One region of the Bradyrhizobium sp. MOS001 genome, then DNA from elsewhere that is predicted to be linked to it. Evidence: predicted binding sites of a transcription regulator. Region 1 holds the regulator's gene; each other region holds the start of a gene.
The links. The regulator PhoB, encoded in region 1, activates phosphate uptake and scavenging genes when phosphate is short. The targets are predictions, from matches to a motif close to TGTCATNNANCTGTCAT.
Positions count from the first base shown of each region.

Region 1 (4,208 bases):
GAGCCGTGCGAGCCGGGCCCCATGCCGGCAGCCGCGTCCGCGGTCGCCAGCACCGCGCCGATCGGGAAGCCGCCACCGAGCGCTTTGGCCAGCGACATCACGTCAGGCGTGACGCCGGTGCGGCGATGCGCGAACAGATCGCCGGTGCGGCCCATGCCGGTCTGCACCTCGTCGAACGCGAGCAGCAGGCCCTTCTCATCGCAGAGCTGGCGCAACGCCCTCAGGAAGGCGGGCGTTGCCGAACGCACGCCACCCTCGCCCTGGATCGGCTCGATCAGGATGCCGGCGGTCTGCGGACCGATCGCCTTCTTGACGGCGTCGATATCGCCATGCGGGACCTGGTCGAAGCCGTCCATCGGCGGGCCAAACCCTTCGAGATATTTTGCCGAACCGGTCGCGGCGAGCGTTGCCAGCGTGCGGCCGTGGAAGGCGCCTTCGAAGGTGATGATGCGGTAACGTTCCGGATGACCCTTGGAGAAGTGATGATGGCGGACGAGCTTGATCACACCTTCCAGCGCTTCGGCGCCGGAATTGCAGAAGAACACGAAGTCCGCGAAGCTTTCGTTGCACAGACGCGCGGCGAGCTTCTCGCCGTCCGGGCTCTGGAACAGGTTCGACATGTGCCAGAGTTTGGTGGCCTGCTCTTGCAACGCTTTGACCAACGCAGGGTGAGCATGGCCGAGCGCATTCACCGCCACGCCCGAGGTGAAATCGAGATAGCGATCGCCATTGGTCGCAATCAGCCAGCAGCCTTCACCGCGCTCGAAACCGAGGTCGGACCTGGCGAAAACGGGGAGCAAATGCGGCGCTGCGCTGTTAGTCATGACGATCACTTGAATGTTGCGGACGGCGTGAGCGTGCATTGCGCAACGCACCATTGACCGGCCCGGAAAACGAAACGTGCCGCCTTTTAAGGGCGGCACGCGAGACTATCTTATGCCTGGTGAAACCGGTGTCAATGCCGCCCGGAAAGCCTCGCGAAACGCAGAATCCGTAGTCTTGCGGTGGCGATTTTGCGTATTTCCGCCACGGAACATGTGGAAGCGAGTCGGCGGACTCTTGCGCGTGAGTCACGCCATATTGTAGCGTTTGGCTTGTCAGATACGACATCTCGTGCAGCAGTTCTGATCCTCTAAGTCCTCATGTACCGGCGTAAGCGTTCGGGCGCATCTGGTGCGCCCGGCGAGCCTTAAGGGATTCTGGCGGCACGGGTTTTTCGAAGCTTAGGCATTCGCCGTGCGGCCGCCAGGATGGCAGGCGCCGGCGAAGGAAAGGGTGCAATGACCGTTTTGACCTGGTCGGATGATCGCGTCGAGCAGCTGAAAAAGCTCTGGGAGGCCGGGCTTTCGGCCAGCCAGATCGCCGCTGAACTCGGCAATGTGACCCGCAATGCCGTAATCGGCAAAGTGCACCGGCTCGGCCTGTCGGGCCGCGCCAAGAGCCCTTCATCGGCAGCGCCGCGGCCGCGCAAGGCACGCCCCGCCCAGCACATGATGCGGGTGACCCGCCCGATCGCGCGCGGCAACACCGCGCTGGCGCAAGCCTTCGAAGTCGAGGTCGAGGCCGAACCGGTCACCTACGACAACGTCGTGCCGATGAGCCAGCGGCTGTCGCTGCTGGAGCTGAACGAGGCCACCTGCCACTGGCCGGTCGGCGATCCCTCGAGCCCGGATTTCTTCTTCTGCGGCGGCAAGGCGCTCTCCGGCCTGCCCTACTGCGCCCAGCACTCGCGCGTGGCGTATCAGCCCGCGGCCGATCGCCGGCGCGCGCCGGCGAAGCCGGGTCCGCGCTGAGGTATCGGATTAGCTGACTACGAAGACGGCGCCGTCACGCGATGACGGCTCAACTCACTCGGTGTCGTCCCTGCGAACGCAGGGACCCATAATCCCGGCGCGTAGTTATTGCGCGGGATGATCACTCCGAGTCTTCGCCAAACCACTCCCTGTGGTTATGGGTCCCTGCGTTCGCAGGGACGACATCGAGGATGCGGTGGCAGCCCGCTAAATCACGTCTGCCACAGCAACCCCTTACGCTTGCTCCGCCTTCGCAAAGCGATCGTCCAGTGCGTAGCCCGCGCCGCGGACGGTGCGGATCGGGTCCTGCTCGCGGCCGAGATTGAGCAGCTTGCGCAGGCGCCCGATATGGACGTCGACGGTGCGCTCGTCGATGTAGATGTCACGGCCCCAGACGCTGTCGAGCAGCTGCTCGCGCGAGAACACGCGGCCGGGATGCTCCAGGAAGAACTCCAGCAGGCGATATTCGGTCGGGCCGAGATCGATCGGCCGGCCCGAGCGCGCCACGCGACGCTTGTCGCGGTCGAGCTCGATGTCGCCATAGGCGAGCACGGTGGCGAGCCGCTCGGGGCTGGCGCGCCTGAGCAGGCCCTTCACGCGTGCCAGCAGCTCCGGGACCGAGAACGGCTTGACGATGTAGTCGTCGGCGCCGGTCGCAAGGCCCCGCACCCGCTCGCTCTCCTCGCCGCGCGCGGTGAGCATGATGATCGGGAGCTGCTTGGTCTCGGGCCGGGTGCGCAGCCGCCGGCACAGCTCGATGCCGGAGAGGCCCGGCAGCATCCAGTCGAGCACGATCAAATCGGGGATGTGCTCCTTGAGGCGGGTGTCGGCATCGTCGCCGCGCATCACCGTCTCGACGTCATAGCCGTCGCCTTCGAGGTTGTAGCGGAGAAGCTCGGTGAGAGCTTCCTCGTCCTCAACCACCATAATGCGTGCGCCCATGGTGTTCGTCGCTCCTTAAGTGTTCGGGACCGTCGTGGCGAAGGTCGTCATGTCGCCCTTCGGCCGCTTGTCGGTGATCGCCTGGCCCTCGATCATGTAGAACACGGTCTCGGCGATGTTGGTGGCGTGGTCACCGATGCGCTCGATGTTCTTGGCGCAGAACATCAGATGGATGCAGAACGAGATGTTGCGCGGATCCTCCATCATGTAGGTGAGGAGCTCGCGGAACAGCGAGGTGCAGATGGCGTCGACTTCCTCGTCGCCCTTCCACACCGCCATTGCCGCCGGCAGATCGTGCGCGGCATAGGCGTCCAGCACCGACTTGACCTGTTGCTGCACGAGGTCGGTCATGTGCTCCAGACCGCGGAACAGCTTGAGCGGATGGAAATCCGTCTCCAGCGCCGCGACGCGCTTGCCCATGTTCTTGGCGAGGTCGCCGATCCGCTCGAGATCGGTCGCGACGCGCATGGCGCCGACGATCTCGCGCAGATCCACCGCCATCGGCTGGCGGCGCGCGATGGTGAGAACGGCGCGCTCCTCGATCTTCTTCTGGAGCGCGTCGAGCTCGGCGTCGATGGTCACGACGCGCTGGCCGAGCGCGACGTCGCGGCGGATCAGCGCGTCGACGGAATCGACGATCATGCGCTCGGCGATGCCGCCCATCTCGGCGACCAGGCGCGTGAGTTCCTGGAGGTCGGTGTCGAAGGCCTTTGCGGTATGTTCAGAACCCATGTTCCGTCTCCTCAGCCGAACCGGCCGGTGATGTAATCCTGCGTGCGCCGGTCGGTCGGCGACGTGAAGATCTTGCTGGTGTCGTCGAACTCGATCAGCTCGCCGAGATACATGAAGGCGGTCTTGTCGGAGACGCGCGCCGCCTGCTGCATGTTGTGGGTGACGATCGCGATCGTGTAGTTCTCGGACAGCTCCTGGATCAGCTCCTCGACCTTGGCGGTCGAGATCGGGTCGAGCGCCGAGCAGGGCTCGTCGAACAAGATCACCTCGGGCCGCACCGCGACCGTGCGGGCGATGCAGAGGCGCTGCTGCTGGCCGCCGGAGAGCGACAGGCCGGAGGCGTTGAGCTTGTCCTTGACCTCGTTCCACAGCGCGCCGCCGCGCAGCGCCTTCTCGACGCGGTCGTCCATCTCGGACTTCGAGATCTTCTCATAGAGACGGATGCCGAAGGCGATGTTTTCGTAGATCGTCATCGGGAACGGCGTCGGCTTCTGGAACACCATGCCGACGCGGGCGCGCAGCAAATTGAGGTCCAGCTTGGGGTCGAGGACGTTGGTCTGGTCGAGCATGAGCTGACCGGTGACGCGCTGGCCCGGATAGAGGTCGTACATCCGATTGAAGATGCGCAGCAGGGTCGACTTGCCGCAGCCAGACGGGCCGATGAACGCCGTGACGCGGTTGGTGCCGAGCGCCAGATTGATGTTCTTCAGCGCGTGGTGCTCGCCGTAATAGAAATTGAGG
Region 1 covers NZ_SPVJ01000015.1:57,458-61,665, forward strand. Annotated here, with positions in the region: gene CT676_RS20165 (aspartate aminotransferase family protein) at 1-824, opposite strand, end outside; gene CT676_RS20170 (GcrA family cell cycle regulator) at 1,281-1,793, shown strand; gene phoB (phosphate regulon transcriptional regulator PhoB) at 2,028-2,735, opposite strand; gene phoU (phosphate signaling complex protein PhoU) at 2,751-3,467, opposite strand; gene pstB (phosphate ABC transporter ATP-binding protein PstB) at 3,479-4,208, opposite strand, start outside.

Region 2 (4,208 bases), on a different contig from region 1:
GGCCGGCGGCCTCGTCGCGGTCGATGCAGATGATCTCGTGATCGGCGCGACCCGGTCCGCGCGGGTGGGACTCGGGATTGCGCCCGGCCGTCCCTTGCAGCCGGTGCCCGCGGCTGACCTCCTCGGCGGCGAACCCGCGCATGACCATCTTGCCGGCGGCCAGCGCGCGGTGTTGCAGCGGGCGCTGCTGCGCGCGGACGGCAATGTTTCGGCCGCCGCCAAGGCCCTCGGCATCAGCCGTGCCACGCTGCACAGGAAGCTCAAGCGGTTCGAGCTGAAGCACTGAGGGCCCTTGCCTTGCCCACGACTGTCGCAGAACTGCGACAGGTTACCCCGGCCATCGCTGACGCCCGGGCTGACAGGAAAACGCTCCCGCGACATCGTTGGCGCAAGTCGTGAACACGCGACGAATTGCGCAAACAGCAAACATCGGGAGTGATCAATGAACAAGGTGGAATTCCTCGGCGTCACCCAGGTTCCGTTCGCCGAACGCTATGACAATTTCATCGGCGGCAAATTCGTCGCGCCAATCTCCGGCAAGTACTTTGACAACGCCTCGCCGGTGAACGGCCAGATCGTCTGCAAGATCGCGCGTTCCGATGCGCAGGATGTCGAGGCCGCCCTCGATGCGGCGCACGCCGCCAAGGCCGCCTGGGGACGCACCAGCGTCGCCGAGCGCGCCGCGATCCTGAACCGGATCGCCGACCGGATGGAAGAGAATCTGGAGCGCCTTGCGGTTGCGGAGACCTGGGACAACGGTAAGCCGATCCGCGAGACCCGCGCTGCCGACCTGCCACTCGCGATCGATCATTTTCGCTATTTCGCCGGCGTGGTGCGCGCACAGGAAGGCTCGATCGGCGAGATCGACCACGACACCATCGCCTATCATTTCCACGAACCGCTCGGCGTGGTCGGCCAGATCATCCCCTGGAACTTCCCGCTGCTGATGGCATGCTGGAAGCTCGCGCCGGCGCTTGCCGCCGGCAATTGCGTCGTGCTCAAGCCGGCCGAGCAGACGCCGGCCTCGATCATGGTCTGGGCCGAGATCATCGGCGATCTCCTGCCGCCCGGTGTCCTCAACATCGTCAACGGCTTTGGCCTCGAGGCCGGCAAGCCGCTCGCCTCCAGCCCGCGGATCGCGAAAATCGCCTTCACCGGCGAGACCTCCACGGGCCGGCTGATCATGCAATATGCCAGCCAGAACCTGATCCCGGTCACGCTGGAGCTCGGCGGCAAGTCGCCGAACATCTTCTTCAACGACGTCACCGCCGAGGACGACGACTTCTTCGACAAGGCGATCGAAGGCTTTGTGATGTTCGCGCTGAACCAGGGCGAGGTCTGCACCTGTCCGAGCCGGGCGCTGGTCCACGCCGATATCTATGACCGCTTCATGGAGCGGGCGCTGAAGCGCGTCGCCGCGATCAAGCAGGGCGACCCGCGTGCGGCCGACACCATGATCGGCGCGCAGGCATCTAGCGAACAGCTCGCCAAGATCCTCTCCTATATCGACATCGGCAAGCAGGAGGGCGCCAAGGTGCTGGCCGGCGGCGGTCGTGCCGAGCTCGGCGGCGATCTTTCCGGCGGCTTCTACGTCCAGCCGACGGTGTTCGAGGGCCACAACAAGATGCGAATCTTCCAGGAGGAGATCTTTGGTCCCGTCGTCTCGGTCACGACCTTCAAGACCGATGACGAAGCGCTCGCGATCGCCAACGACACGCTCTATGGCCTGGGAGCCGGCGTCTGGAGTCGCGATGCCAACCGCTGCTACCGCTTCGGCCGGGCCATCCAGGCCGGACGGGTCTGGACCAACTGCTACCATGCGTATCCTGCGCATGCCGCGTTCGGCGGCTACAAGCAGTCGGGCGTCGGTCGCGAGACCCACAAGATGATGCTCGATCACTACCAGCAGACCAAGAATCTGCTGGTCAGCTACAGCCCGAAGAAGCTTGGCTTCTTCTGATCGGGCAAGATCTGATTGGGCAAGATCTGATGGGGCAAGATCTGATCGGGCAGGAGAGGGCGGCGCAATCTTGCGCTGCCCTCTCCGTCGTCATCCGTCTGTCAGAGTCTTGAGACAAGACGACAGAGCCGACCGTATCCGGTTCGGCGCCCGCGGCATTCGAAGCGATGCCGGGCAAAGACGGAGGCTTGGTGATGCGGAACAGTCGTTCAGGACGGACAATGGGTGTCGCAGCGATGCTGTTCGGCGCGGCGGTGCTGCCGCTGTCGATGGCCTTTGCACAGTCCGGCGCGGCGCCAGCTGGCGCCAAGCCCTTCCTGACCGTCGATGGAAAGGCGCCACTGGTCCTTGGACATCGCGGCCTGCCGGGCCTGGTACCTGAAGAGACCGAGGCGTCGTACGACCTCGCCGCGGCGCTCGGGACCGATGCGCTCGAAGAGGATTTGCACCTGACCAAGGATTGCGTTCTGGTCGTGCGTCATAACCCCTGGCTGAGCGACAACACCAACATTGCCGAGGTGGCGAAGACCAATGCGGCCGTCGCCGCCCGCAAGCGAACCGTGCCCGGTGTGCGCGTCAAGGCCCCGTCGGCCACCGGCGTGCCTGCCGACTACCTGACGGATCTGAGCGATCCGGCCGATCCCAAATCGGTGCTGAAGTCGCTGATCGTCGACGGCGAGGATCATACCAACGACTGGTCGATCAGCGATTTCACCATGGCCGAGCTGAAGCAATGGATCGGCGGCACCACCTATGACGCGGCCAACGAGCGGCCGAAAGTCTTCAACGGCAAGCTCCCGATCATCAGCTTCCAGGACGTCATCGACATCGCCAAGGTCAAGAGCAAGGAGACCGGGCGGTCCATCCTCGTCTATCCCGAAACCAAGAACCCGACCTGGAACAATGCCCAGGCGATCGCCAATGGCTGCGGCGCGGCCGGCAGCCGTCCGCTCGAGGATGCCCTGATCAAGATCATCAGGGATAACGGCCTCAACACCAAGGACGCTCCCATCCTGGTCCAGAGCTTCGAACCCGGCAGCCTGAAATATATGCGCAGCCACGGCCTCCAGACGCGGCAGGTCCAACTCGTCGACGGCAACGGAATCGACTTCAAAACCGGCAAGGTTCTCCTCAACAACATCACGAATTCGCGCCCGTTCGACTGGACGGTTGCAGGCGATGCGCGCCTGTACGATGCGATGCTGACGGCCGAGGGGCTTGCCGAGATCAAGACCTACGCCGACGGCATCGGCCCGTGGAAGGCCTATATCGTTCCGCTCAAGATCGCGCCGTGGAAGGACGCAAATGCCGACGGCACGCCCTACAAGGGATCGACGCCGGAGGCTTCGACCCAGGACGCGACCAGCCTTGTCGCGGACGCGCACAAGCTCGGTCTTTTCGTGCATGTCTTCACGTTTCGGAACGAGAAGAAATATCTTGCCGCCGACTATCGCGGCGACCCGAGCCTTGAATATCTCAAATTCTACCGGCTCGGCGTCGATGGGGTCTTCAGCGACTTCACGCACACCGGCGTTGCCGCCCGTGCGGCGTATTTGCGCGAGTTGGGCTGGTAAGGCTGGCACGGCGAATCGGACGCGCGTGGGATTTCGGATACAAAACGGCGCGTCCGATTTCTCTGCGTTGGCTGCCCACGTTCCCTTCGCTGACCGGTGAGCTAAAGTTGCCCGATCGGCGGCAAAGGTTTTGCAAAGTTTCGGCCACGTTGCAGTGCGGCATAATGAAAGTCGCGCCATGCCGCCGCGGTCCTTTCCAAGGGCGTTTGACTTGGGTTAGAGAGGGCTGAAGTTTTCTCTGACCCGGAATTCCCATGGCCGCACCCAAGAAAGCCGCCGCAAGCACTCCACAGGACAAGACCGACGGCGGTTCGCCCCCGGAATTCACCAGAGAGCAGGAGCTCAAAGCGCTCCGCGACATGCTCCTGATCCGGCGGTTCGAGGAAAAGGCCGGCCAGCTCTACGGCATGGGCGCGATCGGCGGCTTCTGCCACCTCTATATCGGCCAGGAAGCCGTGGTGGTCGGCATGCAGATGGCCCTGAAGCAGGGCGATCAGGTCATCACCGGCTATCGCGATCACGGTCATATGCTTGCCACCGGCATGGAGGCCAACGGCGTCATGGCCGAGCTCACCGGCCGGCGCGGTGGCTATTCCAAGGGCAAGGGCGGCTCCATGCACATGTTCAGCAAGGAGAAGCACTTCTACGGCGGCCACGGCATCGTCGGCGCCCAG
Region 2 covers NZ_SPVJ01000001.1:581,951-586,158, reverse strand. Annotated here, with positions in the region: gene CT676_RS02820 (GAF domain-containing protein) at 1-286, shown strand, start outside; gene adh (aldehyde dehydrogenase) at 443-1,960, shown strand; gene CT676_RS02810 (glycerophosphodiester phosphodiesterase family protein) at 2,182-3,534, shown strand; gene pdhA (pyruvate dehydrogenase (acetyl-transferring) E1 component subunit alpha) at 3,789-4,208, shown strand, end outside.
Region 2: CT676_RS02810 (glycerophosphodiester phosphodiesterase family protein) is a predicted target of PhoB. The motif match lies at 2,049-2,065, and genes of this name have one in related genera.

Region 3 (4,208 bases), on a different contig from region 1:
AAGGCGGGCGAGTCCGGATCGGGCGAGAATACCTGGCAACGCAGGCCGAGCCGCGCCGCAGCCATGGCGAGCATCCGCCCCAATTGTCCGCCGCCGAGGATTCCGATGGTGTCGCCGGGCTTCAGCTTCACCTGCTTTGCGTCAGTCACGCCTTGTCCTCCGGGCGCTCCGCAACCGCCTCGGTCTGTGCCTTGCGCCAGGCGGCGAGGCGGTCGGACAGGGCCGGGTCGGACAATGCGAGCACTGAAGCTGCAAGCAGCGCCGCGTTGATCGCGCCGGCCTTGCCGATGGCGAGGGTGCCGACCGGGATGCCCGCGGGCATCTGCACGATCGAATAGAGCGAATCGATGCCCTTGAGCGTCCTGGATTCGACGGGAACGCCGAACACGGGCAGTTCCGTCAGCGCCGCCGCCATGCCGGGCAGATGCGCAGCGCCACCCGCGCCGGCGATGATGACCTTGTAGCCTGCCGCCTTGGCACCCTTGGCGAATGCAAACAGCCGGTCGGGGGTGCGGTGTGCCGAAACGATGCGGGTATCGGCGGCAACGCCGAGCGCTGCGAGCGTGTCGGCGGCATGCCGCATCGTCTCCCAGTCCGACTGGCTTCCCATGATGATGGCGATCGGCGCGGTCATGACGTCAATTGTGCTCGGAAAACAGAAAGATAGGCCAGATTAACGGTTCCGGCCGGTGGCTCGCAAGGCGGTGGCAAGGAGAAGGGAATGCACTATCCTGTCTTGGTGAATCCCCGCAAGCCTTCATTGAGCAGGATGCCCATGAAGAAATCAAAAAGGGCAAGCGCTGCGAAGGCCAAAAAGGGCCGGAAAGCCAGCGCCAGCCGCTCCAAAGCCGCCCCCAGGCGGCTGGCGAAGCGCTCGGCCAAGCCGGCGCGGCGCGGAGCGCCGGCCGCCGCCGACACCAGGGCGACCATCCGCGGCTTGCGGAGCAAGCTCAAGGAGGCGGCGCGGCGGGTCGCGGAACTGGAAGCTGCGGCCGACACCGATTTCCTGCTCGAGATTCCGAACCGGCGCGGCTTCGAGCGCGAGCTCGCGCGCGCCATCGCCTACATGAAGCGCTACCGCGCCAGCGGCGCGCTGATCGTCCTCGACGTCGATCGCCTGAAGCCGATCAATGATTCCTTCGGCCACGCCGCCGGAGACGAGGTGCTCAAGGCGATTGCGGCCACCCTGACGCGGCAGGTCCGCGCCTCGGACGTGGTCGGCCGGCTTGGCGGCGACGAGTTCGCGCTGCTGCTCTGGAATCTCAGCGAGACCGACGCCAAGGCGAAGGCCGCGACTTTCGAGCAGGCGATCGACGAATTGTCGTTTGCCTTTCGCGGTCAGCGCGTGACCGCGGGCGCCTCCGCAGGTGTCGCGCTGCTGGGGGCACAGTCCGATGCAGGCCGCGCGCTGGAGGAGGCTGATGCCGCCATGTATGTGCGCAAGGCGCACCGGCGGCACGAGCCGCTGATCAGGCTGGTCAGCAACTAGGGCACGATCTTCGCGACAAGCGCGGACCGCGTTGCGCGGAGATCATGCTCAAGCAACAACCCTTACAGCGTGGCCAGATCTTCCGGCACGTTGCCGAATTTGCGCAGCAGCGTGGCGTCGCCGAATTCGCCGGTCATGGGATCGCCGCTGCGGCTGAACGCAACCGCGCCGATATGGCCGGCACCGTGCGCCAGGATCTCGGCGCGCCGCAACGCGGCCGCCGAGCTCTGGCATTCCTCCGCGGCGCCCGCGACAGGCGATCCGTCGGCATCGATCAGGAAGGGCATTGCAACGTAGTAGGTCACATCCGACATGGCGTTGCTCCGATGTTGAACTCAGGCGGCGCTGCTGTTGCTCCGCACCTTGCTGCGTGCGGTCTCGGGAATGCAGCCGGCTGAAATCGCCGCCTGTAATTCTTCCAGCTCTGCTTCCAGATATTCGTTGGCCATGATCAGCGCCTTGATGGTGCTGCGCAGATTGCCGTCGCACATCGCGATCGCCTGGTCGCAGGCCTGTTCATAATGGCTGTTGTCGAGAAGGGCGGTTGCCGACATCTGCGTTGTCCTCGGAGGTTTCCTGGGCGTTTCTTGGGGCGGTGGGATGCCCAAATGTTCCTATTTTGTTCTTTTCGAGTCAAGCGGATTCGGATGCGGCGAGCTGCCACGAAAAGGGCCTCGCGGTTCAGGCGATGATGTCCGGCGTGATCTGGTCTTCGATGAACGCGATACGGTCGCGCAACAACAGCTTGCGCTTCTTCAACCGTTGTAACCGCAACAGGTCGGGGGCAGGCGATTGATGCATCGCATCGATCGCGGCGTCGAGATCTCGGTGTTCTTGCTGCAACCGGGTGAGCTCGGCTTCGAGCTCACGCTCGTCTTCATTGGTCATGTTCGCGGTGGCCGAAAACCCGATGGGCGTGAGATTCAAGGCTGTGGATGCCCTGTGGAAATTATCGTCCTTGCGCGCCGTGATCGCAAGCGATCTCGGGCCGCCGCTCACCGAACTCTCGCAAGATATTTCGACGATTCGTTGCGGCGTTGCGCAAGCACATTGATATCATGGATTTTTCCAGCGTGGTTCCTTACTCACGATTCGTTACATATGAATTTTCAAAAATGACGCTGCGACGACGGATACATATCGACAGAACGAATCGGTGATGTACACTTGTTTGTCCGGATCGAATCCAAGGTTTCCCCCTACCGAGGAGGTTTCGAATGACAATTCAGGCACATCTGGTTGAATTGGAACGGAAGCACAAAACGCTCGAAAACGAATTGCACGAAGCTCTCGTGCACCTTTCAACAGACGACCTGCAAATTGTTGAGTTGAAGCGACGGAAGTTGATGGTCAAGGACCAGATCGAGCGTTTGAAGCACACCGGCGACACGCTCCACTAGTAACCCCTGTAACAGTGTAGAGTTGAACTTACCCTTTCATGCAGGGGTGAGAGCTATTGCGCTCATCCCTGCATGAAGGTGCGCAGCGTGCAAAGTTATTTGCGCGGCGCTTGGAGCCTTTCCGCTCCGATGGAAAATCCCCTAGATGCCTGCGAGCTCGGCGACGTGATCCGCGATCGCGAGCGATGACGTCAGTCCCGGCGATTCGATGCCGAACAGGTTGATCAGGCCTTCGACGCCGTGATCGCGCGGGCCCTGCATCAGAAAATCCTGCGTGGCCACCGCCGGCGGCACGATCTTCGGGCGAATGCCTGAATAGCTCGGCATCAGCGCGCCGTCGGGCAGCGTCGGCCAGTATCTCCGGATCGCCGGATAGAAGCGCTCGGCGCGTGATGGATCGACCTCGTAATTGATCGTCTCGATCCACTCGACGTCGGGGCCGAAGCGTGCCTGCCCGGCCATGTCCAGCGTCAGATGCACGCCGAGCCCGCCTGGCTCGGGCACCGGATAGATCAGGTGCGAGAACGGTGCCCTGGCGTTGCAGCTGAAATAGTTTCCCTTGGCGAGATAGGCCGGCGGAATCCGGTCGATCGGCATGCCGTCGATGTGGCGTGCGACCGTTGTCGCCGAGAGCCCGGCGGCGTTGACGAGCAGGCCGCATTGCAGCGTCATCGGCGCTTCGCCGCCGGCCTCGATCTCGATCACATCGCCGGCTGCCTTGGCGCGGATCAGCGGGGTGTGAAACGCAAAGGCCGCGCCGGCCGCCTCGGCCTCGCCGCGCAGCGAGAGCATGTAGGCGTGGCTGTCGATGATGCCGGTCGATGGCGAGAGCAGCGCGGCATCGCAGGCGAGCGCCGGCTCCAGCGCGCGTGCGGCTTCGCCCGTGAGCAGCTGCATGTCGAGCACGCCATTGGCCTCGGCATGCGCCTTGATCGATTGCAGCTTCTCGGTCTCCTTGGCGCTGGTCGCGACGATCAGCTTGCCGCAGTTCTTGTGCGGGATGCCGCGCTCGCCGCAGTAGCGGTACAGCTCATGCTTGCCGCTGACGCACATGCGCGCCATCCAGCTGCCGGCGAGGTAATAGATCCCGGCATGGATCACCTCGCTGTTGCGCGAGGAGGTGATGGTGCCGATGGCCTCGGCTTCCTCGAGCACGATCACCTCGCGCCCGGCCTGGGCAAGCTTTCGAGCCACCGCGAGCCCGACCACGCCGGCTCCGATGACGACGCAGTCGACCCTATCCATGGTTGTGCAGTGTATCCATTGAAAGCAACGGTGGCATCAGGCCTGAGAACCACGGCACCGGGCCGTTTTCCATT
Region 3 covers NZ_SPVJ01000046.1:27,460-31,667, reverse strand. Annotated here, with positions in the region: gene CT676_RS35230 (5-(carboxyamino)imidazole ribonucleotide synthase) at 1-149, opposite strand, end outside; gene purE (5-(carboxyamino)imidazole ribonucleotide mutase) at 146-634, opposite strand; gene CT676_RS45540 (hypothetical protein) at 727-930, opposite strand; gene CT676_RS35220 (GGDEF domain-containing protein) at 863-1,489, shown strand; gene CT676_RS35215 (hypothetical protein) at 1,552-1,803, opposite strand; gene CT676_RS35210 (hypothetical protein) at 1,825-2,043, opposite strand; gene CT676_RS35205 (DUF465 domain-containing protein) at 2,171-2,377, opposite strand; gene CT676_RS35200 (DUF465 domain-containing protein) at 2,707-2,889, shown strand; gene CT676_RS35195 (NAD(P)/FAD-dependent oxidoreductase) at 3,031-4,134, opposite strand.
Region 3: CT676_RS35200 (DUF465 domain-containing protein) is a predicted target of PhoB. The motif match lies at 2,605-2,621, and genes of this name have one in related genera.

Region 4 (4,208 bases), on a different contig from region 1:
CTGGCCGACGACGAAGGAGATCAACGCCTTCATGAAGAAGTTCGTGACCGCGTCGATCTTCAAGAAGAAGTATGCCGACGTGTTCAAGGGCGACACCAACTGGCGCAAGATCAAGACGGTCGAGAGCGAGACCTATCGCTGGAACATGAGCTCGACCTATGTGCAGAACCCGCCCTATTTCGACGGCATGAAGAAGGAGCCGGAGCCGGTCACCGACATCATCGAGGCGCGCATCCTCGCCATGTTCGGCGACAAGATCACCACCGACCACATCTCGCCGGCCGGTTCGATCAAGCTCACCTCGCCCGCCGGCAAATATCTCAGCGAACACCAGGTGCGTCCGGCCGACTTCAACCAGTACGGCACGCGTCGCGGCAACCATGAAGTGATGATGCGCGGCACCTTCGCCAACATCCGCATCAAGAACTTCATGCTGAAGGGCGCTGACGGAAATATCCCGGAAGGCGGTCTCACCAAGCACTGGCCCGACGGCGAGCAGATGTCGATCTACGACGCCGCGATGAAGTACCAGCAGGAGCAGGTGCCGCTGGTGGTGTTCGCCGGCGCCGAATACGGCAACGGTTCCTCGCGCGACTGGGCTGCGAAGGGCACGCGCCTGCTCGGCGTCCGCGCCGTGATCTGCCAGAGCTTCGAGCGCATCCACCGCTCCAACCTGGTCGGCATGGGCGTGCTGCCGCTGACCTTCGAAGAGGGCACCTCCTGGTCGTCGCTCGGCCTGAAGGGCGACGAGAAGGTCACGCTGCGCGGCCTGGTCGGCGACCTGAAGCCGCGTCAGAAGCTGACCGCGGAGATCGTCTCCGGCGACGGTTCGTTGCAGCGGGTTTCGCTGCTTTGCCGCATCGATACGCTGGATGAGCTCGATTACTACCGGAACGGCGGCATTCTGCACTACGTGCTGCGCAAGCTCGCGGCCTAAGCGCGAATTTGTGAACGGTGGCTCACCGCGACGTGAGTAGAAGGTTAAACGAGGGCGGCCTATCACAAGGCCGCCTTCGTGCGTTAGAACACGCGTCCGATGGTCCCGCCCGGCGGAAAACCTCGCCCCGGACGGTTGAATGTACGATGCCCGTAAGACTACGGTGACCATCAGGCGATAGGATCTTCCCCCACGCGTGCGAGGTGTGACGTTCAAAATGACTGCAATGATGGCTTCTAATCTGGTTTCGCGCTGGTCCGGTGCACTCTGGTCGGGAGCACTTGGTATCTGCGCCATCGTCGCCGTCATCCGTCCCGCCGAGGCTGATCCTCGCGCCGTAGTCGAGCTCTTCACATCGCAGGGCTGCTCCTCCTGCCCGCCCGCCGACCAGGTCATCGGCGATCTCTCCAACGACCCGTCGATCATCGCGCTGAGCATGCCGATCGACTATTGGGATTATCTCGGCTGGAAGGACACGCTTGCGGATTCGCGCTTCTCGGCGCGGCAGCGCGCCTATTCGCGCATGCGCGGCGACCGCGAGGTCTATACGCCGCAAGTCGTGGTCAACGGTTCGACGCATGTCATCGGCAGCGATCGCGCCGGCATCGAGAGCGCGATCGGCAAGACCGACAACGGCGCAGGCGTAATGAGCGTGCCGGTGACGATGTCGCTTGCAGGCAAGCAGATCAACGTGTCGGTGGCGGCGAGCAAGGAGTCGGCGGTCTCGCACGGTGAGGTCTGGATCTGCTCGATCACGAAATCGGTGCCGATCGCAATCAGCCGCGGCGAAAATCGCGGACAGCAGATCACCTATCACAACGTCGTGCGCAACCTGCTCAAGGTCGGCGACTGGAACGGGCGTCCGGAAAGCTGGACGGTGCCGTTGGAAAATCTCACGCGCGACGGCGTCGACGGCGCTGTGGTCTATGTCCAGGACGGCAGCCGTGAGAAGCCGGGTGCGATGCTCGGCGCAGCTTACACGTCGCTGCACTAGATCAGATTTCTCTCGCCAGCGTCGTACTCGCTCTCACGCCTCATGGTGAGGAGCGCCCTTGCGCGCGAGGCGGACGATGCTACGCGTCGCCGCGAGAACCATGCAGGCGCGGCTGATGCAGCGGCCTTCCATCCTGCGAGACGCCGCCTCGCGGCTCCCCAGGATGAGGGGAGAGAGTCGTCTTCGCGTCAATCAGAGGGAAGTTGATCGTGCCGGAAACATCTCGGCACAAACCAAAAAGGACCAACTTGCGTTGGCCCTCCTTGTCGCGCGTACAGACCCGATCCTGACGGCCCCGGGGGGCTGGGGGCTGAGGAATCCGGAACCGGAAGGACCGGGTCAACGCACACAGGTCTTTTCGCAATGCAGGGCGGCAGGCGCTTGGCGGAAAAGCGGCGATATCAAGATTCCTTCTAACGATCCCGTGACGGTTTGCCGCGATAGAATTCCACTCCTGCGTGTGCTCCGATTCGCCCCCGATTCAATCAGTTGAGTGAAGAGCCCCTTGCGGCGGGGAACAGTTGGCGCGATCATGCAACTGTCATGATCCGCGGTTCCGGGGACGGTCCTTCGCGGATGCGATCATGCCGCGAGATGAGGAGGCGCTCGATGAGTCTGACGCCGGAGGATGCCGATCCGAGCGAGCAGCGCGCAGTGGCGCGCCCCACCGCTGCGAATGCCCAACCCAACCGGGTGACATTCAACCGGCTGGAACTGAACCGCATCCTCAACCTCTACGGCCGCATGGTCGCCGACGGCGAGTGGCGCGACTATGCCATCGACTTCCTGAAGGACCGCGCGGTGTTCTCGGTCTTCCGCCGCGCCTCGGAAGTGCCGATCTATCGCATCGAGAAGGACCCGCGGCTGGCGCGCAAGCAGGGCATGTACAGCGTGATCTCGGCGACCGGCCTGATCCTGCGCCGCGGCCACGAGCTCGAGCGCGTGCTGCTGGTGATCGATCGCAAGTTGGCGGTGGTTTAGCCTTACGGACGGTGCCGTAGGGTGGGCAAATGCGCACCGCGCCGTGCCCACCATCTTTCCTCAATCGCCGGGCATCTGGGCACGTTTCCGCCTTCGCTCTCCGAGCTACGGCGGACAAGTCGCTTTGCCCACCCTACGAGACCGAGGTTATTTCGGCACCGTGCTCGCGCCCTCGCCGAGGTCGCGTTGCATCATCACCGTGTCGAGCCAGCGGCCGAATTTCAGGCCAACATTGGGATGCGTGCCGATCATCTTGAAACCGCCGCGCGTGTGCACGCCGATCGAACCGGCATTGGCGGAATCGCCGATCACCGCGATCATCTGGCGGAAGCCGCGCGCCTCGCATTCGGCGATCAGCCGGTCCAGCAGCAACGAGCCGATGCCGCGGCGGTGGAACGTGGGATCGAGATAGATCGAGTTCTCGACCGTGAAGCGGTAGGCCGGCCGCGGCCGGTAGGCGCCGGCATAGGCATAGCCGGCGACGCTACGATCGAGGATGGCGACGAAATAGGGGTAGCCACCGTCGACCAGCGCGCGGTAGCGGCGCGTCATCTCGGCCAGATCCGGCGGCGCCAGCTCGAATGTCGCGGTGCCCTCGCGGACGGCCTGCTTGTAGATGGCGGTGATGGCGGGAAGGTCGGCCTCAATGGCGGGCCTGATCTCAGGTGCGGACATGGCGGCGAGATTAGAGCCTTCCCGCGGTCACTGGAAGGGGCAACGCCGCTTCCCCATGCTCCGTCATTGCCAGCGCAGCAGCCCTCCAATCTTCTCCGCTGTCATGCCCCGCGCAGGCGGGGCATCCAGTACTCCGAGACAGCGCGGCTAGAACCGAGCCGCTGCGGCGTACTGGATCGCCCGCCCCAGTGCGCAATTGCGCACAAGGCGGGCGATGACAAGCCGGGGGGGGGGGCGTCGCGCATCCCGGCCCAAACAAAAACCCCGGCCTCTCGGCCGGGGTTCGTATCCGTTCCCTCGTCGAAGCGCTTAGTCGCGCTGGCCGAGGAGCTGCAGGAGCAGCGTGAACAGGTTGATGAAGTTCAGGTACAGCGACAGCGCGCCGGTGATGGCCGCACGCTCTGCGATGTCACCGCCGGCCGAGGCGTAGCCGTAGATGTAGTCGTTCTTCAGCCGCTGGGTGTCCCAGGCGGTGAGGCCGGCGAACACCAGCACGCCGACCACGGACACGATGAACTGCAGCATCGTGCTGGCCAGGAACAGGTTGACCAGGCTCGCGATGATGATGCCGATCAGGCCCATGAACAGGAACGAGCCCATCCCGGTCAGATCACGCTTGGT
Region 4 covers NZ_SPVJ01000028.1:92,042-96,249, reverse strand. Annotated here, with positions in the region: gene acnA (aconitate hydratase AcnA) at 1-937, shown strand, start outside; gene CT676_RS28120 (DUF1223 domain-containing protein) at 1,155-1,931, shown strand; gene CT676_RS28115 (DUF2794 domain-containing protein) at 2,541-2,912, shown strand; gene CT676_RS28110 (GNAT family N-acetyltransferase) at 3,060-3,587, opposite strand; gene CT676_RS28105 (Bax inhibitor-1/YccA family protein) at 3,897-4,208, opposite strand, start outside.
Region 4: CT676_RS28115 (DUF2794 domain-containing protein) is a predicted target of PhoB. The motif match lies at 2,460-2,476, and genes of this name have one in related genera.